Regions from separate parts of the Rhizobium sp. Leaf341 genome, predicted to be linked through region 2. Evidence: predicted binding sites of a transcription regulator. Region 2 holds the regulator's gene; each other region holds the start of a gene.

Region 1 (7,028 bases), 240 kb from region 2:
CACCTCGTCCATGTAGACGCCGGCCGCGTTGCAGAGCGCGCAGGGACGGCTGAACCTTTGAACGGTGAACGGATGATCCTCGAAATCGAGGCTCGCTACCTCGGTGAAAGGCGGCAGCGCATAGATGCGCTTTTCGCGTCCCGCGCCGAAGAGCTGCAGCGCCGGCGAACGACCGAGCTTTGGATTGTCGAATTTCGGGATGGGGGAGGGGTCCATAACATAGCGGTCCTCGACCTTCACCGGATAGGCATAGGTCGTGGCGATGTGACCGTGCTGCGCGATATCTTCATAGAGTTTCACATGAACGAGGCCGTATTCCTCTAGTCCGTGCATCACCCGCGTTTCCGTTTCCCGCGGTTCTAGAAAGCGCAGCGGTTCGGGGATGGGAACCTGGAAAACGAGGGTCTGGTGCGCCTGGAGCCGCTCTTCCGGGATGCGGTGCCGGGTCTGGATGATCGTGGCGTCCGCCGTCTTCGTCGTCGTCGCCACATTCGCGGTCTTGGCGAAGAAAGCGCGGATCGAGACGGCATTGGTCGTGTCGTCGGCGCCCTGGTCGATCACCTTGAGAACGTCGTCCGGCCCGAGAATGGCGGCCGTCACCTGTACGCCGCCCGTGCCCCAGCCGTAGGGCATCGGCATTTCACGGGAGGCGAAAGGCACCTGATAGCCAGGGATGGCGATGCCTTTCAGGATCGCGCGGCGGATCATGCGCTTGGTCTGCTCGTCCAGATAGGCGAAGTTGTAGGTGGGCAGGGTCATTCCGCGGCCTCCTGTCGGTCCGTCTCTGCGGTCGTCTTCGCGGCATGTTCCCGCCGCAGCATGCGCAGCAGGTCGAGTTCGGCCTGGAAATCCACGTAATGCGGCAGCTTCAAATGCTCGACAAAGCCGGTCGCTTCGACATTGTCGCAATGGGAGAGAACGAATTCCTCGTCCTGTGCCGGCGCCACGCGGTTCTCGTCGAACTCGTCTGCACGGAGCGCACGGTCAACGAGACTCATTGCCATGGCCTTGCGTTCCGACTGGCCAAAGACCAGACCATAGCCGCGCGTGAAGCGCGGGCCGTTCTCGCCGCCGCCCTTGAACTGCGACACCATCTGGCATTCCGTCACGCGGATCGCGCCGATGTTGACGGCAAAGCCTAGCTCGGGCAGGTCGATCTCCAGATCGACGAGGCCGATGCGCACTTCCCCGACAAAGGGATGCGTGCGCCCGTAGCCGCGCTGGGTCGAATAGCCGAGCGACAGAAGAAACCCTTCGTCGCCGCGTGCCAGCGCCTGAAGTCTCAGGTCGCGACCGGCGGGAAAGCCGGTCGGATCGCGGGTCAGATCGCGGGGTTCGACATCCGACGCGACATCCGGCTCGATCAGGCCTTCGTCGTTCAGGATATCCGTTACCCGGGGATAGGCGGCATCGCCGGCCATTTCGCGAAGCGCACCGGGTGCGACGGGATGGTCGCCGGCCATGTCCGGGTCGATCAGGCGATGGGTGTAGTCGAAGGTCGGTCCGAGCAGCTGTCCGCCCGGAATGTCCTTGTAGGTGGCCGAAACGCGTCGTTCGATCCGCATGGCCGCCGTTTCCACCGGACGCGTCGCACCAAAGCGGGGCAGCGTGGTGCGGTAGGCACGGATGAGGAAGATCGCCTCGATCAGGTCGCCGCGCGATTGGCGGACGGCCATGGCGGCCAGGTCCGGATCATACAGCGACCCCTCGGCCATGACGCGATCCACGGCGAGCGAAAGCTGGCCGGCGACCTGTTCCAGAGAGAGCGCGGGAACGGAGCGATCCCCGCGGCGTCGGTCGGCCAGCAGCCGGTGCGCCTTTTCGATAGCGGCTTCCCCGCCCTTGACGGCAACATACATGGCTCAGACCTCTTCGATGCGTGTGGTGCGGGGCAGGGCCAGCGCCTCGCCGCCCGCGACGAGGACGAGATCGAAACCGAGCGGAAAGCCGGCACGGTTGGCGGCCATGACATCGGCAAAGCCCCTCGGCAGACCCTGCGGCGCAATCTCACGCGTCGTCTCGATGCCCGGCCCCTTGAGAATGAGGCTTTGGCCGCCACGCAGGCCAGCGACCGGCAGCAGCAGCGATGCCGAGCGATCCGGATACTCGGCGGTGCCGCGCGCAAAACGGTTCCAGGCAGCGGCGTCACCGGCATCGGAAAGGTGAACGAAGCGGGCAGATGGCGCGTCGCGGGTAACAGTCGCGCCGGTGTGAAAGCCAACCCAGGCTTGTGCATCCGGCATGTCCGTCTCAAAGAACACCGGCGTGTCCTGATCAGCGAGCGCGAGCAGAAACGCGCCCGCAGCCGGCGACATGGGGGCGGGCGGAACCGCAAGGCCGGAGAGGTCGGCGATGCTGCCCGGGCGCGCAAAGGCATCCATCAGCGCCCGAAAGGCGTGCTGTGACCCGAACACAGGTTCGGCGAAACCGCCATCGACAAAGGCAAGGCTCATCGATCTTCTCCCCGAACCAGCGTGAAGAAGTCGACGCGCGTTGCTTCCGTTTCTTCCGCGCGCCGCCGGCGGGCAGCGGTCTCGAGCAAAAGCGCCGGCGCGACGACATCCGCTTCGATCACGGGCTGCCATTCCGTACGCTGCCCGAGCGCATCGAGATGGGCGACCATGCGCGCCTTCTTCAAGTCCCGGCCGAGAAGGATGGCGTGGCCGACCTCGCCGCTGTCGAGCTTGACGGTTGCCCGCGTTACACTTGCTTCGCCGAGATTGAAGGGTGCCCCGCCGCCGCCGATCCGCCCGCGGACCATCACCGCACCGATTTCCGGACCGCGCACAGGGATTGCCCGTGGTGCGGCCGCTGCGATCGTGCCGTAGCGTTCGCACAGCAGCTGGGCCGGCATGGATGCCATCGCGTCGAGGGCGCGTTTGCGGCCCGGCTTCTCATCAGCTCTACTCATTCTGAATCCTATTTGTCTATTTGTATAGACAACCAATCTCATGGCGACTTATAACCCGAAAACCATGACGCCGCTGTGACAAGCGGCGTGGCTGTGCGGGAAGGAAATGTCATGGACAGGCAGGACGATGGCGTTTCACGCTGGCGGCGCGTGGCGGACGGAATCCGCGCTTCGATCACGTCGGGCGCGGTGACCGCGCGTCTGCCCCCAGAGACGGACCTGGCAGCGGACTACGGCGTCAATCGCCATACAGTGCGTCGCGCCATCGCGGCTTTGGCGGCGGAGGGGATCGTGCGGGCGGAACGTGGCCGCGGAACCTTCGTCAATCCCGTCGAGCCGCGGATCTCCTATCCGATCGGCACGCGGGCGCGTTTCTCCGAGAACATGATGCGGCAGTCGTTGGAACCCTCGGGGCGTCTCGTCGGGTCGCAGAAAGTGGTGGCGGATATGGTCATGGCACGGCTGCTCGGGCTCGCCCCCGGCGCTCCGCTCCACCGGCTGGACCATATGGCCGTGGTGGATGGCGTGCCTCTGTCGCGCTCCACCTCCCATTTCTCCGCCGAGCGCTTCCCCGGCATCATCGCCGCCTATGCACAGGAAGGCTCGATCACCCAGGCCCTTCAGCGTTGCGGTCTTTCGGATTATCGCCGGCGCGAGACGCGTCTGACGGCCGAACGGATCGCTGCGACGGATGCCGATGCGCTGTCCTGCGCCGCCGATGCCATCGTGCTCGTTGCCAATGCTGTCGACGTGGACCTGGAAGGTCGGCCTGTGCAGGCGATCCGTACCCGCTTCCTCGCGGATCGCATGGAACTCGTCTTTTCCAACCCGGACAGCGCTCGCTAGACCTTTCCTGTAAAAAAAGGGGCGCCGCAGGATCGAACGCCGAACCGCGTTCCGTCGGTTGTGAATGCTCTGGGCGAAACCGCTACCGCGCGGCCTTTGGCCGATCCACGGGCGCGATCATCAGGTTGATGCCCTTGGAGCGCATGCGCTCCAGATGTTCGGGCGCGATGTTGTCGTCAACGATCACGAGATCGAACTCGGTGAGCGCGGCGAAGGAATAGAGTGCCCGGCGCTCAAATTTCGTGTGGTCCGCCAGAAGGATCCGCATGGCGGCGCAGTCGAACATGGCCCGCTTTGTTTCCACCATTTCCGGCGATTGGTGAAAGGCGACATCGTCGAGAATGGCCGACATCGACATGAACACCGTATCGGCACGCAGTTTTTCGATTTCGCGAATGGTCATGCGCCCCATGAAGGCGTTGCACCAGTTGTAGAACTGCCCGCCGAGGCCAAGCAACGTGACGTCCGGCACGGCCTTCAGCTCGTTCATGAGATTGAGGGAGTTAGTGATGACCGTCAGCGGCACTTTTTCGGGCAGGTGATGAGCCATCTGCAGCACGGTCGTGCTGTCATCGAAGAAGATCGCCTGGCCCGGCTCGATGAAGGTCATCGCGGCTTGGGCGATCGCAGCCTTCTCGCGGGCCTGGCGGCTCGAGCGGTAGACGTCACTGGATTCGATCAAGCTCGTTGGGGCGGCGGTCACGATGCCACGTGTCTTGCGGAACAGGCCGCGGCTGACGAGTTCATCGACATCCCGGTGCGCCGTCATCAGGCTGATGCCGAAACGGTCGGTCAGATCCTCGATCCGCATCGACCCCTCGGCCATGACCGCCTCGGCGATCAGCTGGCGACGCACGATCTGGCGGGCATGGCGACTGTCGCTTGGAAGCTCGGACATGAACGGACCGGCGATTGTCTTGCTCGTCATGCCATTGCCCCCTCTGGTCGTGGTTGCCAAGCGCGCGGCGGCGCCGTTGCTGTGTGCGTCCTAGCGCGGGAAACCTTCAACGGAAAGCCCGTTCGCAAGCTGGGGGCGAGTGGGCGAAGCAGCGAGAGGATAAACGCGAAAGGAGGGCGCCGCGGACGGCGCCCTCCTCGCAGAGAGGCTTACTTGTCGAGGACGAACGGTGCGGAGTACTTGTCGACGTTGTCCTTGGTGATGAGCAGGCAATCGAATAGCTGCTTCTCGGACTTGGCGCCCGTCGCGCCTGTCTTGATGAAGCTGTCGGCCTGCTTCACGGCTTCTTCCGAGAAGACGGCGACCGGCTGGAGAACGGTGTACTGCAGTTCACCGGCCTTGATGGCGGCGACCGCATCCGGCGAACCGTCGAAGCCGCCGACCTTGACGTTGGCGATCTTGCCGGCTTCCTTGAGCGCTGCGATGGCGCCGAGCGCCATTTCGTCATTGCCCGAGATCACGCCGTTGATGTCGGGGTTTGCCTGCAGCATGGACTGCATCTTGTCGTGGCCCTTGGTGCGATCCCAGTCAGCCACCTCAGAGGCAACCTTCTCGAGGTCCGGATACTGCGTCAGGACAGTTTCGTAACCATTGGAGCGGGTTGCAGCATTGTTGTCGGAGGGGGCGCCGAAGAGCTCGACATACTTGCCCTTGTCGCCGACGGCTTCCACCCACTGCGTGGCACCGAGGGCGGCACCCTGAGCGTTGTTGGACACGAGCTGCGCCTTGGCGAGACCTTCCTGGTTGATCTCGGCATTGACGAGAATGACCGGGATGCCAGCGGCAACGGCCTTCTTCACCGCACCGACGGAGCCGTCGGCATTGGCCGGATCCAGAATGATCGCGACCGACTTGTTGGTGATGGCGGTGTCGATCAGGTTGCTTTCGGTGTTGGTGTCACCCTTGTGTGCGCCGACGGTGGCGGTATAGCCGAGCTTTTCAGCGGCGGCCTTTGCCACATTGCCTTCGGTCAGCCAGTAGGGGTTGGACGGATCGTTGACGATCACTGTCATCAGGCCTTCGGCATAGGCGGTGCTGGCGAACATCGTTGCGGCAGCTGCGGCTGCCATCAAGAGGCGGGTTGCGGTCTTCATCATGGTCTCACTCCCGGTTTGAAATGCGGTTCGGTTGTGCCGGTCACCCGGCGGTGCTTGTCCGTGGCCGGCCTCTGCCTCTCCTCGAAAGGCGAAGGCCGGTGATGCGGAGAAGGTCGTGTGTCGGTCGCCTCTTACTTCGGGCGGCGGCCGTACTGGATGCTGTTGAGCAGGACGGCGAGCACGATGACCGCGCCGGTGAAGACGGTCTGCCAGTAGGAGGACACGCCGATGATGACGAGGCCGTCCGAGAGGAAACCGATGACGAAGGCGCCGAGCATGGTGCCGCCGATCGTGCCGCGTCCGCCGGTCAGGGCCGCGCCACCGATGACGACGGCGGCGATCGCCGTCAGCTCGTAGGTGGTTCCGGCCGTGGGGCCGGCCGAGGTGAGCTGCGACGACAGGACGAGGCCGGCAATGGCCGCGCAGACGCCCGACAGCACGTAGACGATGATCTTGACCCGCTTGACCGGCACGCCCGACAGCTCCGCTGCACGCTCGTTGCCCCCGGATGCGTAGAGCCAGCGACCGAAAGCCGACCGGCTGAGCATAACGAAGCAGAGGATGGCGAGGAGGGCAAGGACGAGAACGCCGATCGGGACACCGAACAGTCGGTTGAAGCCCAGCCAGTCGAAACCGGTATTGCCGAGTTCCGGCCGTCCGCCGAGATTGTTGAAGGTAAGACCGTTGGTCATCAACAGCGCGACGCCGCGGGCGACATACAGCACGCCGAGCGTGGCCACGAAGGCGGGAACCCGGAGATAGGCGATCAGTACCCCGTTGATGGCGCCGACAAACGCGCCGAGCGCGCAGGTGAGGATGACCACGACCCAGACCGGCGGATAGAGCACGACGCCGAACTGGTTGAGCGTGACGCCCTGCATGAGATAGCCCGCCACAACACCGGAGAGCCCGAGCGTGGAGCCGACCGAGAGGTCGATGCCGCCATTCAGGATGACGAGCAGCATGCCGATCGCGAGAATCCCGAAAATCGCGACATGCGACGACATGATCAGGAAGTTCGCGACGGAGAAATAGTAGGGCGAAATGAGCGAGAACACGATGATGATCGCGATCAGCGCGAAGAAGGCGCGGCCTTCAAGCAGGAGATGGCCGATATTCATCGTCTTCTTCTGGGGCGGCGCAGCGGTCGCGGTGGAAGGGGTTGCCGACATGATCAGTGCGTCCTCGTTTCGGGCTCGTGCCCATCCGATCCATG
Region 2 (7,028 bases):
ACGGCGCAATGACGAAGTCCTTCAACACGGGCCTCTTCACCTCGGGCGCCTCGTCGCGGCCGGAAGCCGCGGGGATCGGCGTTGCGGCCCTCGGTTCGCTCTACATGATGCTGATCGTTCTCGTGCTCGCGCTGCCGATCGGGGTCTCCGCGTCGATCTATCTCGAAGAGTTCGCTCCGAAGAACAAGCTGACCGACCTCATCGAGGTCAACATCAACAATCTCGCGGCCGTTCCCTCGATCGTCTATGGTCTGCTCGGCCTGTCGATCTTCATCAATTTCGCCGGCATGCCGCGTTCGGCGGCGCTCGTCGGCGGTCTGGTCCTCACCCTGATGACGTTGCCCACCATCATCATCGCCACGCGTGCAGCCCTGAAGGCGGTGCCGCCGTCCATCCGGGCCGCAGCACTCGGCCTGGGCGCCTCCAAGATGCAGACCATCTTCCACCACGTCCTGCCTCTCGCCATGCCGGGCATCCTTACGGGCACCATCATCGGTCTGGCGCATGCGCTCGGAGAGACGGCTCCCCTGCTTCTCATCGGCATGGTGGCCTTCGTGGTCGATTTCCCGGGCTCGCCGCTCGAACCTTCGACGGCCCTTCCGGTCCAGATCTACATGTGGGCCAATGAAGCCGAACGTGCATTCGTGGAGCGGACCTCCGGTGCGATCATCGTGCTCCTGGTCTTCCTGGTGATCATGAACCTTGGCGCGATCCTGTTGCGGCGCCGCTTTGAACGACGCTGGTAGTGAGGTAGAAAACAATGAACATGATGTCAGAAGCGACTCTCGAAAAGGCGGTCGATCAGAAGATGAATGCTGTCCCTCACAAGATGATCGGCAAGGATGTGTCGGTCTATTACGGCGAGAAGCGCGCGCTGTTCGACGTGAACCTCAACATCCGCGAGAATACGGTCACGGCGCTGATCGGCCCGTCGGGCTGCGGCAAGTCGACCTTTCTGCGGACGCTGAACCGCATGAACGATACGATCGATCATTGCCGGGTCACCGGCAAGATCACGCTCGATGACGGTGATATCTACGATCCCTCGATCGACGTGGTCGAACTGCGCGCCCGCGTCGGCATGGTCTTCCAGAAACCCAATCCGTTTCCGAAGTCGATCTATGAAAACGTGACCTACGGCCCGAAGATCCACGGTCTTGCCCGCAGCAAGGCCGAACTCGACGCCATTGTCGAGCAGAGCCTGCAGAAGGCCGGCCTCTGGAACGAGGTGAAGGATCGCCTGCACGAATCCGGCACCGGTCTCTCCGGTGGTCAGCAGCAGCGTCTCTGCATCGCACGCGCCGTTGCCGTCAGTCCTGAGGTCATTCTGATGGACGAACCCTGCTCGGCGCTCGACCCGATTGCCACCGCCAAGGTCGAGGAGCTCATCCACGAACTGCGCGCCAACTACACGATCGTGATCGTCACGCATTCCATGCAGCAGGCAGCCCGCGTCTCGCAGCGCACCGCCATGTTCCATCTCGGCAATCTCGTCGAGGAGAACGATACCGACAAGATGTTCACCAATCCCGACGACCAGCGCACGCAGGATTACATCATGGGACGCTTCGGCTGACCGGTCGTGCGACCGATAGACAAGTGCCCGTGACCGAACTCCAAGGACAGGATCCATGGCAACCCATATCGTATCCGTCTATGACGAAGACCTGAAATATCTCAGCCGCCGTATCTCCGAGATGGGCGGCCTTGCCGAGCAGATGGTGGCCGAATCCGTGCGGGCCCTGGTCAACGCCGATCTGGGTCTCGCCCAGAAGGTGATTTCCGACGACGTCGTGCTCGATGACGCCGAGCGCCAGATCGGCGAGAAGGCCATCATCACGATCGCCAAGCGGCAGCCGATGGCGGCCGACCTGCGCGAGATCATGGGGTCGATCCGCATTGCGGCCGACCTCGAGCGTGTCGGCGATCTTGGCAAGAACACCGCCAAGCGCGTCATCGCGGTCTCCAGTGCCAGTCTGCCGCGCCAGTTGGCGCGGGGGATTGAGCATCTGGCCGAACTGACGCTGATGCAGCTGAAGGAAGTCCTGGATGTCTACGCCTCCCGCTCGGCGGAAAAGGCAAAGGCCATCCGGGAGCGAGACGGCGAGATCGACGCGATCTACACCTCGCTGTTCCGCGAACTCCTGACCTACATGATGGAGGATCCGCGCAACATTACCCCGTGCACGCATCTCCTGTTCTGCGCCAAGAACATCGAGCGCATCGGCGACCACGCGACCAATATCGCTGAGACGATCTACTACATGACGACCGGCGCGCAGCCGCTCGGCGAACGTCCGAAGGACGACTCGTCGAACACTGTCGGCGCACTCTCCACCTGAGCGAACGGCGCGGGAGAAATCCATCCTGCGGCGTCGTCCTCGGTCTTGAGACCGGTCGCTGTCTCGAGGTTGGGGATGGCGGCCGAAGGGTGGTCTCTTGCCGAAATGCCTGAACTGTCAACGATGATCGCCGCCTTCGGGTTCTGGCGAAGGCCTCGTCACGCGACGAGGACACTACGGAGTCCAGAAATGCAGCCGAGAATAGCCGTTGTCGAAGATGAAGAAGCCCTGAGCGTCCTGCTGCGGTACAATCTTGAGGCCGAAGGTTTCGATGTCGATACCATCAATCGGGGCGACGAGGCAGAGGTTCGCTTGCAGGAACGGCTGCCGGATCTGCTCATCCTCGACTGGATGCTCCCCGGCGTGTCCGGCATCGAGCTCTGCCGGCGCCTTCGCCAGCGCAGCGAGACGGAGCGTCTTCCCATCATCATGCTGACGGCACGGGGCGAGGAAAGCGAGCGGGTCCGTGGTCTTGCCACCGGCGCCGATGATTATGTCGTCAAGCCGTTCTCGACGCCGGAACTGATCGCCCGCGTGAAAGCCATGCTCCGCCGCGCGCGTCCGGAAGTGCTGTCGTCGCTCTTGAAATGCGGCGACATCGAGCTCGACCGCGAGACGCACCGCGTCCACCGCAAGACCCGGGAAGTCCGTCTCGGCCCGACCGAATTTCGTCTGCTCGAGTTCTTCATGTCGTCGCCCGGCCGCGTCTTCTCGCGCTCGCAGCTTCTCGATGGCGTTTGGGGGCACGATATCTACGTCGACGAGCGCACCGTCGATGTCCATGTCGGTCGCCTGCGCAAGGCGCTTAACTTCTCCAACATGCAGGACGTGATCCGCACCGTACGCGGAGCGGGCTACTCGCTGGAAAGCTGAGCCTGTCGCGAAGCAAAGCTGCTTACCCGCTGCGCGTGCTCCGGCCGAGGCCTGAAGCGAAAACGCCTTCCTCGCAGAGCGAAGAAGGCGTTCTTGCGTTCCGACTGCAGGGCGTTCTCTTATCGGGCGCGACGGCGCTCGGCCGAGGGCTGATAGGCCAGCTTGGCGTGGAACGTGCAGTAGGGCGAGCTATCTGGGGAGTCGTTTCCGCAGAAGTGGAATTCGTCCTTCATCGGGTCGCCGATCGGCCACTTGCAGGTGCGATCGGTCAGCTGCGTCAGCACCAGCTTGCGGGACATGGGCACCACGACATTGCTGCCCGTCGCGCTGCCTGCGCTGTTCGTTACCGCCAGTGCGGTTTCCGGCGCGAATGCGCTTTCGGAATCTTCGATGACGTTCACGCTGACCGGGCGGGCCATCGAACGCTGGGGGGCGGAGCGGGGGGCTGTGCTCGCCACCACGGCTTCCGGTGCTGCCGGACGGGCAACGACGACGGGGCGCTTGGGACGGGTTGCGCTCGGCGAGGCGCCGCCTGCCTTTGCGCGGCCCGGAAGCGACAGGCGATGAACCTTGCCGATGACGGCGTTGCGGCTGACGCCACCAAGCTGCGCCGCGATCTGGCTCGCGCTCAGCCCTTCGGCCCAGAGCTTCTTCAGTCTCTCTACCCGCTCGTCAGTCCAGTTCATTGTCGTCTCCGTTCCAGGCCGTACCAAAGGACGAATCCCTCACCGCGCTCCGGATGGCTCCGAAGCTGCAACGCCTTGACTCTTCTGGTGACTAGGTCCGCCGCATGCGTCTAGCAATTCCTTGGTAACGTAGAGACGGGGTGACTCCGTGACAAGAGTCCCGGGAATCGCGCCGAATCGATTTTTGGGTTTTCCCCAACTTGCTGTCGCCGCGTGATATATTTGCAAGACCTTTTTGCCGGAAAGCATCGTGCTCGAAAAATGCATCCGAGGCCTGTCTTTCCGGGAGTTTTGTTGACAGCGGCACCCGAAATACCGATAGTGCGCTCGCCGCCGTCAGGGCGGTATTTTTCATTTCGGGCCGGCGCTGTCGGCCGCTGCAAAACGGATCGAACCTTCCCCGCAGAGTGTGCGGACAGGACGAGGAGACAGGCACGATGGCCGAGGCAACCCCGCTTTACGAGACCTATATGCGTGCGCCGCTGCGCTTCGAGCGCGGCGAGGGCGTCTGGCTGGTGGCGGAAGATGGGTCGCGCTATCTCGACTTCGCCGCAGGTGTCGCCGTCAATTCCCTTGGCCACGCGCATCCGCATCTCGTCGCAGCGCTGAAGGACCAGGCCGAAAAGGTTTGGCATCTCTCCAATCTGTACGAGATTCCCGGGCAGGAAAAGCTCGCCAAGCGTCTGACCGACAACACGTTCGCGGACAAGGTCTTCTTCACCAATTCCGGTGCGGAAGCGCTGGAATGCGCCATCAAGACGGCGCGCCGCTACCAGTTTTCCAAGGGCCGGCCGGAGCGTTTCCACGTCATTACCTTCGAGGGCGCCTTTCACGGGCGCACGCTCGCGACGATCGCGGCCGGCGGCCAGGCGAAATATCTCGAAGGCTTCGGCCCCAAGGCACCGGGCTTCGTCCAGGTCCCCTTTGCCGACCTGGATGCCGTCAAGGATGCGATCACCGAGGAAACCGCGGCGATCCTGATCGAGCCGATCCAGGGCGAGGGCGGGATACGCCCGGCACCCAAGGCCTTCCTGCAGGCGCTGCGCGCATTGTGCGACGAGCACGGCCTGATGCTGATCTTCGATGAGGTCCAGTGTGGCGTCGGACGAACCGGCAAGCTCTTTGCCTATGAATGGTCCGGCATATCTCCGGATATCCTCGCGGCCGCAAAGGGCATCGGCGGCGGCTTCCCGCTTGGCGCCTGCCTTGCCACGGAAGAGGCCGCCTCGGGGATGGTCGCGGGCACGCATGGTTCGACCTACGGCGGCAATCCGCTGGCCATGGCGATCGGCAATGCCGTGCTGGACGTCGTTCTCGGCGATGGGTTTCTCGAGCATGTGCGGGATGTCGCACTCGTCTTCCGTCAGGGGCTGGCCTCGCTTGCCGATCGTTTCCCCGATGTAATCGAGGAAATCCGCGGCGAAGGCCTCATGCTCGGCATCAAGGCGGCGGTTCCCTCCGCCGACCTGCTGAAGGCGATCCGGGCGGAGAAGATGCTGGCCGTTCCCGCAGGGGAAAACGTCATCCGCCTGCTGCCGCCGCTGATCACCAGCGCGGACGAAGCCCGCGAGGGTCTCGCCCGCATCGAACGCGCCAGCGAAACGTTGACGGCGGTCAAACAGCGCGCGCGTGCGTGATCTGGACGCCTTCGACATCAGGATTACCGACAGCCGGCCCGCGCAGAAGGCATAGGCTCCAAGAACGCCTTGGAGCCGCCCCCGGGCACAAGGACAGGACACCGCATTTTCATGGCCGAACCTCGCCACTTCCTCGATCTCTCCGCCATGTCGGCAGAGAACCTGCGCTCCATCATCGATGATGCCCGGGTGCGAAAGGCAGCGACCAAGGCCGGGACTGCGGAAAAGCCGCTGGCCGGCAAGATGCTCGCCATGATCTTCGAAAAGCCTTCCACCCGAACCCGTGTGTCGTTCGACGTCGGCATGCGCCAGCTCGGCGGCGAGACGCTGTTCCTTTCGGGCACGGAAATGCAGCTCGGTCGCGCCGAGACGATCGGCGATACGGCCAAGGTTCTCTCTCGGTACGTCGATGCCATCATGATCCGCACGACAGACCACAGCCGCCTGCTCGAGCTTGCCGAACATGCGACCGTGCCGGTCATCAATGCCCTGACAGACACGACGCATCCCTGCCAGATCATGGCCGACATCATGACTTTCGAAGAGCATAGCGGCCCGGTAAAGGGCAAGACCATTGCCTGGACGGGCGACGGCAACAACGTGCTGCATTCCTTCATCGAGGGATCGGCGCGTTTCGGCTACACGATGAAGATGGCGGTGCCGCTCGGCTCCGAACCCGACGACAAAATTCTCAACTGGGCGCGCAACAATGGCGGCAACGTGATCCTGTCGCATGACGCGGAAAAGACGGTCTCCGGTGCCGATTGCGTCGTCACGGACACCTGGGTGTCGATGAACCAGGAGCATCGCGCCCGGGGACACAACGTCTTCCAGCCCTATCAGGTCAATGCTGCGCTGATGTCGAAGGCGGACGAGAACGCGCTCTTCATGCACTGCCTGCCGGCGCATCGGGGCGAGGAAGTGACCGACGAGGTCATTGACGGACGTCAGTCCGTGGTGTTCGACGAGGCGGAAAACCGCCTTCATGCCCAGAAGTCGATCCTTGCCTGGTGCCTGGGCGCGCTCTGAGAGCCTGCCTGCGACGCGCATCGTCAAAACCTTGAAAAACGGCATTCGGCCACCGATCTAGGTGCAAAGCGGAATGTCACGATTTTTGCTGGCATTTCATATCGATCCAATAGAATGGCGTTGTGGCGTGCAAAACCCGGACCTGTCCGGGGCGCCGTCATCTGCGTTCGGGCTCGCCGCGGCGGGTCATGCATCAGGAGCATGGACATGGTGGACAAAGGACCAGATCTCGGCGAATTCGGTTACGCGGGCGATGACCGCGTCGTGCCTTTTCAGGTGGAGGGCCTCGACGTGCGCGGTCGCGCCGTTCAGCTTGGCCCCATGCTGGATGCGATCCTCGAACGGCACAATTATCCGTTGCCGGTCGCACGCCTCGTGGCGGAAACGGTGGTGCTCACCGTCCTCCTCGGCACTTCGCTGAAGTTCGATGGCAAGCTCATCATCCAGACGAAAAGCGATGG
Region 3 (7,028 bases), on a different contig from region 2:
ACCACGACCTGGGTCAGGCCGTAATGGTCGCGCAGGTCGATGAACAGCACGCCGCCATGGTCGCGGACACGATGCACCCAGCCGGAGAGACGAACGTTTGCGCCGACATCGGTCTGGCGAAGGGCGGCGCAAGTGTGACTGCGGTAACGGTGCATGGGCGTTTCCTGGAACTATCAATGTGCCGCACACGGGAACCGTTCCACGGTCCCGGCGGCGTCGAAATCGCGCGGAAAAGCGCATGACAGGTCCGATTTGTCAAGGCCGGCAGGTCGGGGACAGCCGCCGCCGCACCTCTGCCGGAGCCGGTCGCGACCGGTGCGACATCGCGGCCGGGCGGAAAGGCGGGCCCGCTGGGCGGAAAGGCGGGCGGGCAATTGCTGAACGGTGCAATCAAGTTTATGGAAGGGCGAAAATTGCCTGTGGACCGGATCATGCCTGCCCTCACCCGTCGAACGCTTCTCAAAGCCAGTGCCGCCACCGCCGCCTCCTTCGCGCTCGGCGCGGGCCTCGCCGCGCGTGCCGGCACGGCGGCACCCCTGGCGCTCAACGCCCGGTTCGGCGCAGCAAAGCTTGTGGAGGGCGGCGCGGAGACGCGCGTCATGACCTGGGCGCTCGGCGACGAAGCCGCGCCAGCCGGCGCACCGCCGATCCTGCGGATGCGGAAGGGCCAGCCGTTTGCGGCCCGCCTGCGCAACGAACTCGACGAGCCGACCACCGTGCACTGGCACGGGCTGCGCATCCCGAATGCGATGGACGGCGTGCCGGAGATGACGCAGGCCTACGTCTATCCGGGCGACGCCTTCGACTATGCCTTCACCCCGCCCGATGCCGGCACCTTCTGGTATCATCCCCATTGCAACACGTTGACCCAGATGGGCCACGGCATGACCGGCGTCATCGTGGTCGAGACGCCGGATGATCCCGTCTTCGACGCGGAGATCGTGCTCAATCTGCGCGACTGGCGGCTTGGCGCCGACGGAGCGTTCATCGCACCGTTCAAACCCCGCGACGCGGCGCGCGGCGGCACCTATGGCACGGTGCGCACCGCCAACTGGCAGCGCGCCCCGCAATTCGAGGCACCGGCCGGCGGACTGGTGCGGCTGCGGATCGCGGCAACCGACGTCACGCGCATCTATACGCTCGGCATCGACGCGCCCGCCGCCATTCTCGCGCTCGATTCCAATGCGCTTGCGGCCCCGCGGCTGCTCGATACGCTCGACCTCGGGCCGGGCCAGCGGGCGGATATCGTCGTGCGCATGCCGGATGGCGAGGGGCAGGTCGTCACGATCGGCAACCTGCGGGGCTCCAACCCCTGGACCATCGCGACGCTGGTCGCGCGCGGTGCGTCGCTGAAACGCGACCAGCGCGATGCCGGGCCGCTCGCGGCCAACCCGATCGCGCAGCCGGACATCGCGTCCGCGCAGCGCATTCCGCTCGACGTCACGGCAACGGCCGAGCACACCGCCGGGACCAGCATCTGTGGCTCGCTCGGCTATACGTTCTGGGCCATCAACAAGGTGCCGTGGCCGGGCGATACGCCGGACCCGGTCGCGCCGCTCGCGGAGTTGAAGCTTGGACAGAGCTACGTCTTCGAGATCGCCAACCGCACGCCGCATGCGCATCCGATCCACCTGCACGGGCTGACGTTCCACATCCTGTCGTCGAACAAGCGCACCATCCTGCCGCCGCCGACGGACACGATTTTGCTGCAGCCGGACGAGCAGGCGGAACTTGCGCTGGTTGCCGACAATCCCGGGGACTGGATGCTTCATTGCCACATCATCGAGCATCAGAAGACGGGCATGTCCTCGTTTCTCCGGATCGTCTGACGGCAGGTCGGCGCCTGCCGAATCGCGGCTTTTTCATGTCGCTTGGTTGACATCCCCGCATCAAAAGAGAAGAGAAAGAAAACCCGCCTCCACATCCCCGGAGATCCGATGGACATTATCGATACGACTGCGGCGCTGCAGGCAGCCTGCGACACGCTGGCGACGGCGCCTTATCTGACGATCGACACAGAATTCCTGCGCGAGACGACGTTCTGGCCGCAGCTCTGCCTGATCCAGATGGCGGGCCCGGATATCGCCGTGATCGTCGATCCGCTCGCCAAGGGCCTCGACCTCGCCCCGTTCTTCGCGCTGATGGCCAATCCCGAGATCATCAAGGTGTTTCATGCCGCGCGGCAGGACATCGAGATCATCTTCCATCTCGGCGGCCTTATTCCGCATCCGATCTTCGACACGCAGGTGGCGGCGATGGTCTGCGGCTTCGGCGACAGCGTTTCCTACGACCAGCTCGTCAGCCGCATCAAGGGCGAGCATATCGACAAGTCCTCACGCTTCACCGACTGGAGCCGCCGGCCGCTGACGGACAAGCAGCTCGACTATGCCTTGGCCGACGTCACCCATCTGCGCGACGTCTATCACCACCTCAAGGCCGAGCTGGAGCGCGAAGGCCGCTCGCTGTGGCTGACGGAAGAGATGGCGGTGCTCGAATCGCGCGAGACCTACGACATGCATCCGGACGATGCCTGGCAGCGGCTGAAGATGCGGCTGAAAAAGCCGATCGAGCTTGCCGTGCTGCAGCGCATCGCCGCCTGGCGCGAACGCGAGGCGAGATCCCGCAACGTGCCGCGCGGCCGCGTGCTGAAGGACGACGCGCTCTACGAGATCGCCCAGCAGCAGCCGAAGGATGCCGAGGCCATGTCGCGACTGCGCACGGTGCCCAAGGGCTGGGAACGCTCCAGCGCGGGCGGCGCGATCATCGAGGCCGTCAACGAGGCGCTCGCCTTGCCCAAGGCCGACATGCCGCGCCTGCCCCGCCAGAACCAGACGAGCGAAGGCGCCGCCGCCGCGATCGAACTGCTCAAGGTCCTGCTGAAGCTTGTTGCCGAGAAACAGGGCGTCGCCGCCAAGATCATCGCCAACAGCGACGATATCGAACGCATCGCCTCCGAAGGCGAGAAAGCCGATGTCGGCGCGCTGAAAGGCTGGCGTCGCGAGCTGTTCGGGGACATCGCGCTGAAGCTGATCCAGGGCGATGTGGCGTTGCGCTTCGTGGACCGCAAGATCGAAGCCGTGGAACTCTGATCCACGGCCTTTGCACCGGGCGATCCTCCCGCTGCGGCTTGGGCCAGTGCCGCGTGGGCGAGCACCGCCTCTACGGGTGAAGCTTTGCGCCCTTGACGATCTTGTCGACGATCTTCTTGTCGGCATGCAAGGCAAGGCCGACGACCTTGGCGCGGTCGGGTGCGAACGCTGCAAACGCCGCCCGGTTGGCCGCGTCGTGGCCGGTGGCAAACATCTCCTCGATATAGAGCGACGACCGGACGTCGCGCTCCAGCGTGCGGGCGAGGATGGTGCGCAAAAGGTCTGCCCCTGCCGACAGGACGATGATCGGCTGGATGCTCAATGCATTGTAGACGTTGCCGTCGGCATCGCGATAGGCTTCGCCGATCAGGTCGGGCTTTGCACCGACGATGCCGCTCGTGAGAAAAGCGGTGACGTTCAGCTTCTGCCAGACGGCGAGATCCTCGCGCAACACGATGACGAATTTGGTTTCGAACATGACGGCGAACTCCATTCTCGGATACAGGGCGCCGACTGCGCCCGCTGCGTCTCTAGCCGATGGCGCAGGCGGCGATCTTGAACGTTCGTGCGGATCGGCCACCACCGCGCCGATGACGGACCGCATCCGCATCGCGCAAGGGACCGGCATCGAGCGCATCGAAGCCGCGTTCCGCGGCAATGCCTTTGCGCCCCACCGGCACGACACCTCTGCGCTTGGTCTGACGCTGCACGGCGTCCAGACGTTTCGCTACCGCGGCGAGGTGCGCTACAGCGCACCGGGCAACATCATCGTCCTGCATCCCGACGAGGTGCATGACGGCGGGGCCGCGACGGAGGATGGGCTGCGCTACCGGATGCTGTATCTGCCGCCCGAACGGCTGATCGACGCGCTGGGCCGCCGCGATCTGCCTTTCGTGGCGTCGCCGGTCTTCTCGGATCCCGCGCTCTGGGCAAGCCTTGCGGATGCGATGCGCGACCTCGATGGCGAGCTCGACGATCTCCACTGCGCCGAACTCCTCAGCGCCGTTGCCGACGGGCTGTCGCGGCACGCGAGACTGCGGCAGGCCGGCGGGGTCAGGGTCGACGAAACGGCCGTGCGGCGCGCCTGCGACTTTCTCCAGACCTGTCATGGCCAGCCTGTCACGTCGGCGGATCTGGAAGCCGTGACCGGGCTCGGCCGCTTCGCCCTCGCCCGCCAGTTTCGCGCGCGCCTCGGCACGAGCCCGCATCGCTACCTGGTCATGCGCCGGCTGCAGGAGGCGCGCGCCCTCATCCGCGCGGGGCGACCGCTCGCCGACATCGCCCTGGAGACGGGGTTTGCCGATCAGGCGCACTTCACCCGGCATTTCAAGACGGCCCATGGCATGACGCCCGGCCGCTGGGCCGCCCTGTCGCGCGGTTGATGCCGGAGCCGGCCCGCGGGCCGGCCTCCATCCGACCGCGAGACGTCATGCATCCGTCATCAAACCGTCGCGGCATCATCATTCGGTGCCTGTACGCGCTGTCTCGTTCGTTTCATGACCGAGGATACCGACATGCGATTTTCAGCCACCGCGACCCTGGCCCTCCTGCTGGCCTCTGCGGCCTTCGCGACAGCCGCCAAGGCAGAGGAGCGCCGGTTTCCGGCCACGCTCGCCGGACAGGCCGTCCTGCCCGCCGAGACCATCATCAAGGCGCCGGCGGATGCACCGGAGCACCTGCAGACGTCCGGCAAGTTCACGACCCCGGATCGCAAGCGCGCGTCCGGCCTCGCCACGGTTCCCGGCAAGGATGGCGTCCGCCCGACCGGGCTGTCGCTGCCATTCGACGGCCAGCCGATGCAGGGCTTCTCCGGCATCAAGGCAGTTGGCGACGGCACGTTCTGGACGCTGTCGGACAACGGCTTCGGATCCAAGCTCAATTCGAGCGACGCCATGCTCATGCTCCACCATATCCGCATCGACTGGGCCGCCGGCACGGTCACTCCGCTCGAAACCGTGTTCCTGTCCGACCCCGACCGGAAGGCCCCCTTCCCGATCGTCATGGAAGGCGCGGCGACGCGCTACCTGACCGGGGCCGATTTCGACGTCGAATCGATCCAGCCGGTGGCCGACGGTTTCTTCGTCGGCGAGGAATTCGGCCCATGGATCCTGAAATTCACGCGCGACGGACGCCTGACGGACGTGGTGCCGACGGTATCCGGGGACAAGCCGGTGCTGTCGCCGGACAATCCCGTCCTCACGGTCCAGGCGGACCCGTCGAAGCCGATGCCGACGTTCAACCTGAAGCGCTCCGGCGGCTTCGAGGGGCTCGCCCTTTCGCCGGACGGCACGAAGCTCTACGGCCTGCTGGAGGGTCCGATCTGGACCGACGCCGCGACCGTCGAGCAGGCGGACGGGCATCCGGCGCTCCGCATCCTGGAACTCGATGCCGCCAGCAAGGCATGGACGGGTCGCAGCTGGCTCTATCCTCTGGCAAGCGGCGGCGAGGCGATCGGCGATTTCAACATGCTGGACGACACGACAGCCCTGGTGATCGAGCGCGACAACGGCGCGGGAACGCCCGACAAGGCGTGCGCCGATCCGAAGGCACCGAAGCCGGACTGCTTTGCGACCCCGGCCAAGCTGAAGCGCGTCTACAAGATCGACATGAGCGCGGCGAATGTGGGCAAGGCCGTCCGCAAGATCGGCTATATCGATCTCCTCGCTATTGCCGATCCCGAGGGCAAAAACCGGCAGGGCGGCACCCCCGGCGTCTACGGCATGCCCTTCGTCACGATCGAGAACGTCGACCGGATCGACGACACCCACATCATCGTCGGCAACGACAACAACCTGCCGTTCTCGGCCGGCCGCGCCTTGGACAAGGCCGACGACAACGAATTCGTGCTGCTCGACGTGGCCGAGTTCCTCAAGGCCGAATAGGCCAGCGGCCGGCCTTTGGCGACTTGCTGGCAAGTCGGGCCGGAAAGACGGGCCTTCAAGACGGGGAGGATGGTTGCACCGCCCTCCCCGTCAAGATCGGGAACTACTGGAACCGGAAGGCGATGCGCTTGCCGGTCTGCTTGGCCAGCTGCTGCAGGCGGCCTTCGAGGCGCTCGCCGGCAAATTCGCTGTAGGCTGCCGGCACCACGAAATCGAGATCGATGTTCGGCGCCGTCGACGGCTGGATCGTGAGGTTCCGCACGACACCCGGCATCGAGGCCGAGAAGAGATAGGCCACGCGCAACAGCGCGCCGAGGATCTTGGCCTGTTCCAGCATGCGCGCCGGGGTGATGGTGGAGAGCGGGCTGGTGGCGCCGTTGTCGTTCAGCCCGTCATGCCGGTAATAATTGGCAAGCGCGATATAGGCGCGGCCGGCATGGGTGATGCCGGAAAAGGTGGAATGGGCGATGATGTTCAGCGCCTGCAGCCCGCGATAGTCGGGATGCGCCCGCCAGGAAATGTCGGCCAGCAGGCAGGCGGCCTGGCGGTAGCGCGCCTCTTCCTCGGTTTCCTCGACGCCGAAAACCGGCAGGACCCGCCCTGTCCATTGGGCCAGTTCGCGGGCATGCTCGGGCGATCGAGCCCTGAGGATGGCGAGTTCGGAGGCGGCCGTCAGCAATGGATCGGCATTGCGGGCCTGCTCCGACAGCAGCGAGAACAGGTAGCCTTCGCGCACGCCGAGCGCCGAGAACGAGATGCGCGCGGGCTTCAGGAGCGCGATCGTCTCCTGCAGCGCGATCGCGCCATACGGCAAGAGATTGCGGCGGCTGCGCGAAATCGCGGCAAAGGCGGGGATCTTGACGTCCTTGGGCTCGATCACCTCCGGCAGGAAGTTCATGGCCTCCTCGAAGCTCATCTCATAGCCCTGCATCATGTGCAGCGGGTAGTCGCTGAGCTCCATATGCAGCTTGGCGATGGAGCGCCAGGTGCCGCCGACGGCATAGAAATTGCGCCCGGCACCGCGTTTCAGAACGTCGACGTTCTTCACCGTCTTGCG
Region 4 (7,028 bases), on a different contig from region 2:
TGCGAGACCGGAAGTTCCGTCGTCTGCAGCAGGGCCAGTCCCTTCTCCAACCGGGTGTTCTGCAGGATCTTCGAGAAGCCCAGCTCCGACCCGCCAAGCCAGCGACGGAGGGTCGCCTCGCTCATGGCAAAATGCCGGGCGACCTCCGCCACTCGCCAGGGATGGCTGAGATCCGTCTCGAGAAGACGGCGAAGCCGGATCATGGGCTGGCGATCAGCCTGCGCCGGGAAGTGCACGCCGTGATGCTGCAGCCAGAGAAGCGGCTCCAGCAGGCGGTGTCGGCGGATCGCATCCGGCAGGTCTGTGGCCGACAGCGTGTCCCGGATGAGACGAAGCAGGGCGCCCGGCTGATGATCGGCCCGGATGATCTGGATGCCGGGCGAGGCGGAGCGGGGGTGCTGATGCGGAAAGACCGCGTCGACAAGATCCTGCGTGAAATAGGCGCCGTCCGCACGATAGGTCTCGTTCCGGAGCGCGCGGTTTTCCAAGGTCACGACGGCGCCGGGCGGGAAGGCAAGCAGGTCGCCTTCGTGGCCGATGATCTCGCCATTGATCGGACAGGACACGCGCTTGGAGCCGACATGGATAAAGCAGAGGAAGGCGAGACCGATGAACACATCGGAGAAGGTGGCCGTGGTTGCCTGGCTGATCGACAGCAGGGTGACATCGCCCGCCGTCGGGACCTCCGGGCCGACCCGGGGACGGGAATGAAGGTTCACAGGCGTTCCAATCGCGGGGCGGGTCTTCGTACGGCTGGGGTGCAGGGCCCGGGCGCGGGGCTAGAAGATGAAGTGGGGTAGGGACCGGACGGATGAATCCGGCCCGTCAGCGTTGCAGATCGCCCGTCGGTCCGCAAGGGCCGAGCGCTATCGGGACCCCGCTCATTCCGCCATTGCTAAAGCATTCCGACCGCGCGATGATGTGACGGTTTCGTGTCGCGGGCCGGAGGGCCGAATCATGACGCGTCGGTCGCATGGCAAGGTCCGCGACAGTCACGTAGCCTCTATTGGGCGATACGCTTCGATAGCTGCCGGGAATGCTGCCGGCCGGACCGTCGAAGGGTTGAAAACGGGTCTCGCAGCCTCCACCTGTGACAGTGGAAAAAGTGATGACCGGAAGCATCCTTGAAGTGCTTCGGGTAACGCTCCCGGAAACGGGACGGAAAGGAAATGACATGACGAACAAAACGTCTTCGGCAGCCGAGAGCGGGACCTTCCCAGTCCTTCCCCTGCGTGACATCGTGGTGTTCCCTCATATGATCGTGCCCCTCTTCGTGGGTCGCGAAAAGTCGATCCGCGCCCTGGAAGAGGTCATGGGTACCGACAAGCAGATCATGCTTGCGACCCAGATCAATGCCGGCGATGACGATCCGGAGCCCTCCGCGATCTATCAGATCGGCACAATCGCCAATGTCCTGCAGCTCCTGAAGCTTCCTGACGGCACCGTGAAGGTGCTGGTCGAGGGCCGGTCGCGCGCGGAGATCGATGGCTATACCCGTCGCGAGGAATTCTACGAGGCGATGGCGCACCCGCTGGCCGAACCCGCGGAAGATCCGGTCGAGATCGAAGCCCTTTCGCGCTCGGTCGTCTCCGAGTTCGAGAGCTACGTAAAGCTCAACAAGAAGATTTCGCCCGAGGTCGTCGGTGCCGCCAGCCAGATCGAGGACTACTCGAAGCTGGCCGACACGGTCGCCTCGCATCTCTCCATCAAGATCGTCGAAAAGCAGGAAATGCTGGAAACGACGAGCGTGAAAGCGCGCCTGGAAAAGGCGCTCGGCTTCATGGAAGGCGAGATTTCCGTGCTGCAGGTCGAGAAGCGGATCCGCTCGCGCGTCAAGCGCCAGATGGAGAAGACCCAGCGCGAATACTACCTGAACGAACAGATGAAGGCGATCCAGAAGGAGCTCGGCGACGGCGAGGAAGGCCGCGACGAGATGGCCGAACTGGAAGACAAGATCAACAAGGCCAAGCTCTCCAAGGAGGCGCGGGAAAAAGCCGACGCCGAGATGAAGAAGCTGCGCCAGATGAGCCCGATGTCGGCGGAAGCCACCGTCGTGCGCAACTATCTGGACTGGCTGACGGGCATTCCGTGGAACAAGAAGTCGAAGGTCAAGACCGATCTCAACGCGGCCGAAAAGGTGCTGGAGCTCGATCACTTCGGCCTCGACAAGGTCAAGGAACGCATCGTCGAGTATCTCGCCGTGCAGGCGCGCTCCGCCAAGATCAAGGGCCCCATCCTGTGCCTCGTCGGTCCTCCGGGCGTCGGCAAGACGTCGCTCGCCCGGTCGATCGCCAAGGCGACCGGCCGCGAATACATCCGCATGGCACTGGGTGGCGTTCGTGACGAGGCCGAGATCCGCGGCCACCGCCGGACCTATATCGGCTCGATGCCCGGCAAGGTCATCCAGTCGATGAAGAAGGCCAAGAAGTCCAACCCGCTCTTCCTGCTCGATGAAATCGACAAGATGGGCCAGGACTTCCGAGGCGATCCGTCGTCGGCCCTGCTCGAGGTTCTCGATCCGGAACAGAACGCCACGTTCATGGACCACTACCTGGAGGTCGAATACGACCTTTCGAACGTGATGTTCATCACGACGGCGAACACGCTGAACATTCCGGCGCCCTTGATGGACCGCATGGAAGTGATCCGCATCGCCGGCTACACGGAAGAGGAAAAGCTGGAGATTGCAAAGCGGCACCTCCTGCCCAAGGCGATCGCCGATCATGCCCTGAAGCCCGCCGAATTCTCGGTGACGGACGGCGCGTTGATGGCGGTCATCCAGACCTATACCCGCGAGGCGGGCGTCCGCTCCTTCGAGCGCGAGCTGATGAAGCTCGCCCGCAAGGCGGTCACCGAGATCCTCAAGGGCAAGGCCACCAGCATCGAGGTGACGGCCGAGAACATCCATGACTATCTGGGCGTTCCGCGCTTCCGCCACGGCGAAGCCGAGCGCACCGACCAGGTGGGCGTGGTCACGGGTCTGGCCTGGACCGAGGTCGGCGGCGAACTGCTGACGATCGAAGGCGTGATGATGCCCGGCAAGGGCCGCATGACGGTGACGGGCAACCTGAAGGACGTGATGAAGGAATCGATTTCGGCGGCAGCCTCCTATGTCCGCTCGCGCGCCATCGACTTCGGCATCGAGCCGCCGCGTTTCGACACGAGCGACATCCACGTCCACGTTCCCGAAGGGGCGACCCCGAAGGATGGTCCCTCGGCCGGCGTTGCGATGGCCACCGCCATCGTCTCGATCATGACGGGCATTCCGGTCGACAAGAACGTGGCCATGACAGGGGAAATCACCCTGCGCGGCCGGGTTCTGCCCATCGGCGGCCTGAAGGAAAAGCTTCTCGCGGCCCTGCGCGGCGGGATCAAGAAGGTGCTGATCCCGGAAGAAAACGCCAAGGATCTGGCGGAAATTCCGGATAATGTGAAGAACAACATGGAAATCATTCCCGTGTCGCTGATTGGCGAGGTTCTCAAGCACGCTCTGGTCCGCATGCCCGAAGCCATCGAGTGGGATCCGGCGAAGAACGCCGCGCCGGTCAAGGTTGCGGACGATACGGACGAAACCACAGCGGGTTTCGCCCACTGAAGATACAGGCCCGGGGGAGCAAACGCTTCGCTCCCCCGGTGCTCTCCGACCGGTCTCGCAAGGGGCAGGGGCGCGAGGGTTCGGCTCTCCCTGGAGGGCGCCTGCACCGTTATCCATCGCTTTATCAGTGGAAGACCGGCCTTTGTGCCGGTCTTTTTTCGTAAAATGCACCGCAAAGCCTTGCATTTCCGGGCATTCGGCGCGATTGGGTTGCCAAGGCGACCGCTGCGACGATGGTACGGTCGCCCGAAAACAAGTCGTTTCGGACCAAGTTGAAAGGGTGGAAACATGAACAAGAATGAGCTCGTATCGGCTGTTGCCGAAAAGGCCGGCATCACGAACAAGGAGGCTGCCGCCTCTGTCGAAGCACTGTTCGACGTGATCCAGGGTGAACTGAAGAACGGCGGCGACGTACGCCTCGTCGGCTTCGGCAACTTCACCGTCAGCCGTCGCGAAGCCTCCAAGGGCCGCAACCCCTCCACCGGTGCGGAAGTCGATATTCCCGCGCGCAACGTTCCGAAGTTTGCGGCCGGCAAGGGCCTCAAGGACGCGGTCAACTCCTAAGGCCTTGCGATCCCCGGGGCGGCGTCAACGCTTCGCCTCAGGGGTCGTGACATCAGCGTTCGGCGCCGGCATTCCCAAGGGAACCCCGGCAGACCGCGCGCTTCAAGCGGCGCTGCGATGCGGGATCAGGGGCTTCTCCCGGTCCTGCCATCCGCCAGCAACAGGAGAGGGCTCAGGCCGCTCTCCTCGTCTTCCGGCCCGGGTCATCCCGGGCCTTTTTCGTTCCTGTCATTCCCCTGTCATATGGGCACGCCAGAAATCCGGCAGGTGCCGCGACCAGTCTGCCGGCACCGCGGCTTGGACGCCGCGATCATGTCGAGGGGATGTCTCATGAAAACCGTATCCGTCACCGCCGCGCTCGCGGCCCTGCTTGCGGCCTCGGTGGCCGGCCCCGCGTCTGCGGAGCCCGTCTTCAACCGCATCGCGTCCTTCGCCGTGGCGGACAACCTGCCGGCCGGGGTCGATCGCAAGACGGTGACCTCTGCCGAAATTGTCACGGCCACCGACGACGGAATGACGCTGGTCTATTCCGACAGCCCCCAGAAGGCGATCGGCTTCATCGACATCACGAACCCTGCGTCACCGAAGGCGGGCGGCGTCGTCCGCTTCGACGGCGAGCCGACCTCCGTGACGGTTGCCGGCCCGAAGGCCCTCGTTGCCGTCAATACGAGCCCGAACCGCGCCAATCCGTCAGGCAGGCTTGCGGCGGTCGACATTGCAAGCCGCGCCGTGACGGCGGCTTGCGAACTGGGTGGCCAGCCGGACTCGGTTGCGGTGAACAAGGACCGGACGCTCGCCGCCATTGCGATCGAGAACGAGCGCGACGAAGAGGTGAACGACGGCGCGCTGCCGCAGATGCCGGCCGGCGATCTGGTCATCGTGAAGCTCAACGACGGCGTGCCCGACTGCGCCACCATCCGCCATGTCGCCTTGACCGGTCTGGCCGACGTCGGCGGCGAGGATCCGGAACCGGAGTTCGTCGCCTTCAACAGTCGCGACCAGATCGCACTGACGCTGCAGGAAAACAACCATATCGTCATCCTCGACGGGCGCTCCGGTAAGGTCGTCTCGCATTTCTCGGCCGGCACGGTGGATCTTGACGGCATCGACACGAAGCGGGACGGCAAGCTTTCCTTCACCGGCACGCTGAAGGGCGTGGCCCGGGAGCCGGATGCGGTCAAGTGGCTCGACGACGACAGGCTGGTTGTCGCCAACGAGGGAGACTGGAAGGGCGGTGCGCGCGGTTTCACCATCTTCGATACCCGCGGCACGGTGCTCTTCGAGGCCGGCGCCAGCCTGGAGCATGCGGCGGCGGCCGTGGGTCACTATCCCGAGAAGCGTTCCGCGGCGAAGGGCATCGAGCCCGAGGGGCTGGTAGCGGCGACCTTCGGCGATGATCGGCTGTTCTTCGTGCTCGCCGAGCGGGCATCGCTCGTCGGTGTCTACAAGGATACCGGCGCCGAGCCGCACCTGCTCCAGCTTCTGCCGTCGGGCATCTCGCCGGAAGGCGGCGTGGCCATTCCAGGCCGAAACCTGCTGGTCACCGCCAACGAGGCCGACCTCGTCGAAGACGGGGCGGCGCGCTCGCACGTTATGATCTACGAGCGCAAGGAGGGCAAGCCGGCCTATCCGCAACTCCGCTCCGCAGAGAAGGACGGCGTGCCGATCGGCTTTGGCGCTCTCTCGGGTCTGGCGGCCGTGCCGGGTGCGCCCGGCAAGCTCTATGCCGTCAGCGACAGCGTCTATGGCGCCGAACCGCGCATCTTCACCATCGATGCGACGAAGAGCCCGGCTGAGATCACGGATGCGCTGACCATCACCCGCGACGGCGCACCGGCGCAGAAGCTCGACATCGAGGGCATCGTCGCGACGGAGGATGGCTTCTGGCTGGCATCCGAAGGCAATGCCGACAAGCTGGTGCCGCATGCGCTCTACCAGGTCAACGCCAAGGGCCAGATCAAGAAGGAAATCCCGCTTCCCGAAGAGCTGCGCGCCGCAGAGACCCGCTACGGTTTCGAAGGCATCGCCGTTGCCGGAAAGGGCGATGATACGACCCTGTGGATGGCGGTGCAGCGCGAATGGAAGGACGACGAGAAAGGCTTCGTCAAGCTCGTCTCCTACACGCCGAAATCGGGGGAATGGGGCGCCGTGCGCTATCCTCTCGAGACGACGGGCGAGGGCTGGGTCGGCCTATCCGAAATCACGATCTACGGCGACAACGCCTATGTCATCGAACGCGACAATCTCGTCGGACAGGCCGCGAAACTGAAGAAGATCTTCCGGGTGTCACTCGCCCAACTGAAGCCGGCCAAGCTCGGTGGTCCGCTGCCGGTCGTCGCCAAGGAGGAATTCCGGGATCTGCTCCCCGATCTGAAGGCGCTGAACGGCTACGTGCTCGACAAGGTCGAGGGTTTTGCGATCGACGGGACGGGCACCGGCTATGTCGTCACCGACAATGATGGCGTCGATGACAGCTCGGGCGAGACGATGTTCTGGACCATCGGCACGATCAACGCGATGTGACCGCTGTCGGAGGACAGGACCGGGCCTCGTGCCCGGTTCCTCTTGGCCGTCCGGCGTTCGTCCTGGCCCTCCGGCCGGTGCGATGACCCGATGGCCCGATCGCGTTGGCGCAGCGCCAGCTGTCGGCGCTCAGGCCTCGTGCGCCGTCACCGACGCCATGGCGGCCTCGTCCTGCTCGCGCCGCTCGCGGATTTCGTCCGTGCGACGGACCAGCTTGCTGACGATGTCGTGCAGCTGGTCGAGCTGCTCGTCGTCCAGTGCCGAAAAGATTTCCTCGATCAGCTGTTTGCGCGGATGTTCCGCGGCCTCGAGCGCGATCCGGCCGACATCGGTAATGGACACGATC

The links. Region 2 encodes PhoB, which activates phosphate uptake and scavenging genes when phosphate is short. Its sites were predicted from a motif close to TGTCATNNANCTGTCAT; they were not measured.
Region 1: a site for PhoB is predicted at 2,976-2,992, ahead of phnF (phosphonate metabolism transcriptional regulator PhnF). Genes of this name have one in related genera too.
Region 3: a site for PhoB is predicted at 4,515-4,531, ahead of ASG03_RS10455 (esterase-like activity of phytase family protein). Genes of this name have one in related genera too.
Region 4: a site for PhoB is predicted at 4,386-4,402, ahead of ASG03_RS10845 (esterase-like activity of phytase family protein). Genes of this name have one in related genera too.

The regions. Positions count from the first base shown of each region.
Region 1 is NZ_LMPE01000003.1:940,635-947,662, reverse strand. Features, by position in the region: gene ASG03_RS06055 (alpha-D-ribose 1-methylphosphonate 5-phosphate C-P-lyase PhnJ) at 1-759, opposite strand, end outside; gene ASG03_RS06050 (carbon-phosphorus lyase complex subunit PhnI) at 756-1,859, opposite strand; gene phnH (phosphonate C-P lyase system protein PhnH) at 1,863-2,453, opposite strand; gene phnG (phosphonate C-P lyase system protein PhnG) at 2,450-2,911, opposite strand; gene phnF (phosphonate metabolism transcriptional regulator PhnF) at 3,023-3,757, shown strand; gene ASG03_RS06030 (DeoR/GlpR family DNA-binding transcription regulator) at 3,840-4,685, opposite strand; gene ASG03_RS06025 (D-ribose ABC transporter substrate-binding protein) at 4,865-5,812, opposite strand; gene ASG03_RS06020 (ABC transporter permease) at 5,944-6,984, opposite strand; gene ASG03_RS06015 (sugar ABC transporter ATP-binding protein) at 6,987-7,028, opposite strand, start outside.
Region 2 is NZ_LMPE01000003.1:705,185-712,212, reverse strand. Features, by position in the region: gene pstA (phosphate ABC transporter permease PstA) at 1-746, shown strand, start outside; gene pstB (phosphate ABC transporter ATP-binding protein PstB) at 761-1,576, shown strand; gene phoU (phosphate signaling complex protein PhoU) at 1,632-2,342, shown strand; gene phoB (phosphate regulon transcriptional regulator PhoB) at 2,532-3,215, shown strand; gene ASG03_RS04920 (GcrA family cell cycle regulator) at 3,335-3,901, opposite strand; gene ASG03_RS04915 (aspartate aminotransferase family protein) at 4,339-5,538, shown strand; gene argF (ornithine carbamoyltransferase) at 5,650-6,567, shown strand; gene ASG03_RS04905 (Hsp33 family molecular chaperone) at 6,775-7,028, shown strand, end outside.
Region 3 is NZ_LMPE01000010.1:139,699-146,726, reverse strand. Features, by position in the region: gene aspS (aspartate--tRNA ligase) at 1-155, opposite strand, end outside; gene ASG03_RS10475 (multicopper oxidase family protein) at 432-1,829, shown strand; gene rnd (ribonuclease D) at 1,944-3,089, shown strand; gene ASG03_RS10465 (DUF2000 family protein) at 3,160-3,567, opposite strand; gene ASG03_RS10460 (AraC family transcriptional regulator) at 3,566-4,471, shown strand; gene ASG03_RS10455 (esterase-like activity of phytase family protein) at 4,604-5,971, shown strand; gene ppx (exopolyphosphatase) at 6,075-7,028, opposite strand, start outside.
Region 4 is NZ_LMPE01000010.1:218,254-225,281, forward strand. Features, by position in the region: gene ASG03_RS10830 (helix-turn-helix transcriptional regulator) at 1-719, opposite strand, end outside; gene lon (endopeptidase La) at 1,175-3,595, shown strand; gene hupB (DNA-binding protein HupB) at 3,884-4,159, shown strand; gene ASG03_RS10845 (esterase-like activity of phytase family protein) at 4,490-6,682, shown strand; gene ASG03_RS10850 (MarR family winged helix-turn-helix transcriptional regulator) at 6,812-7,028, opposite strand, start outside.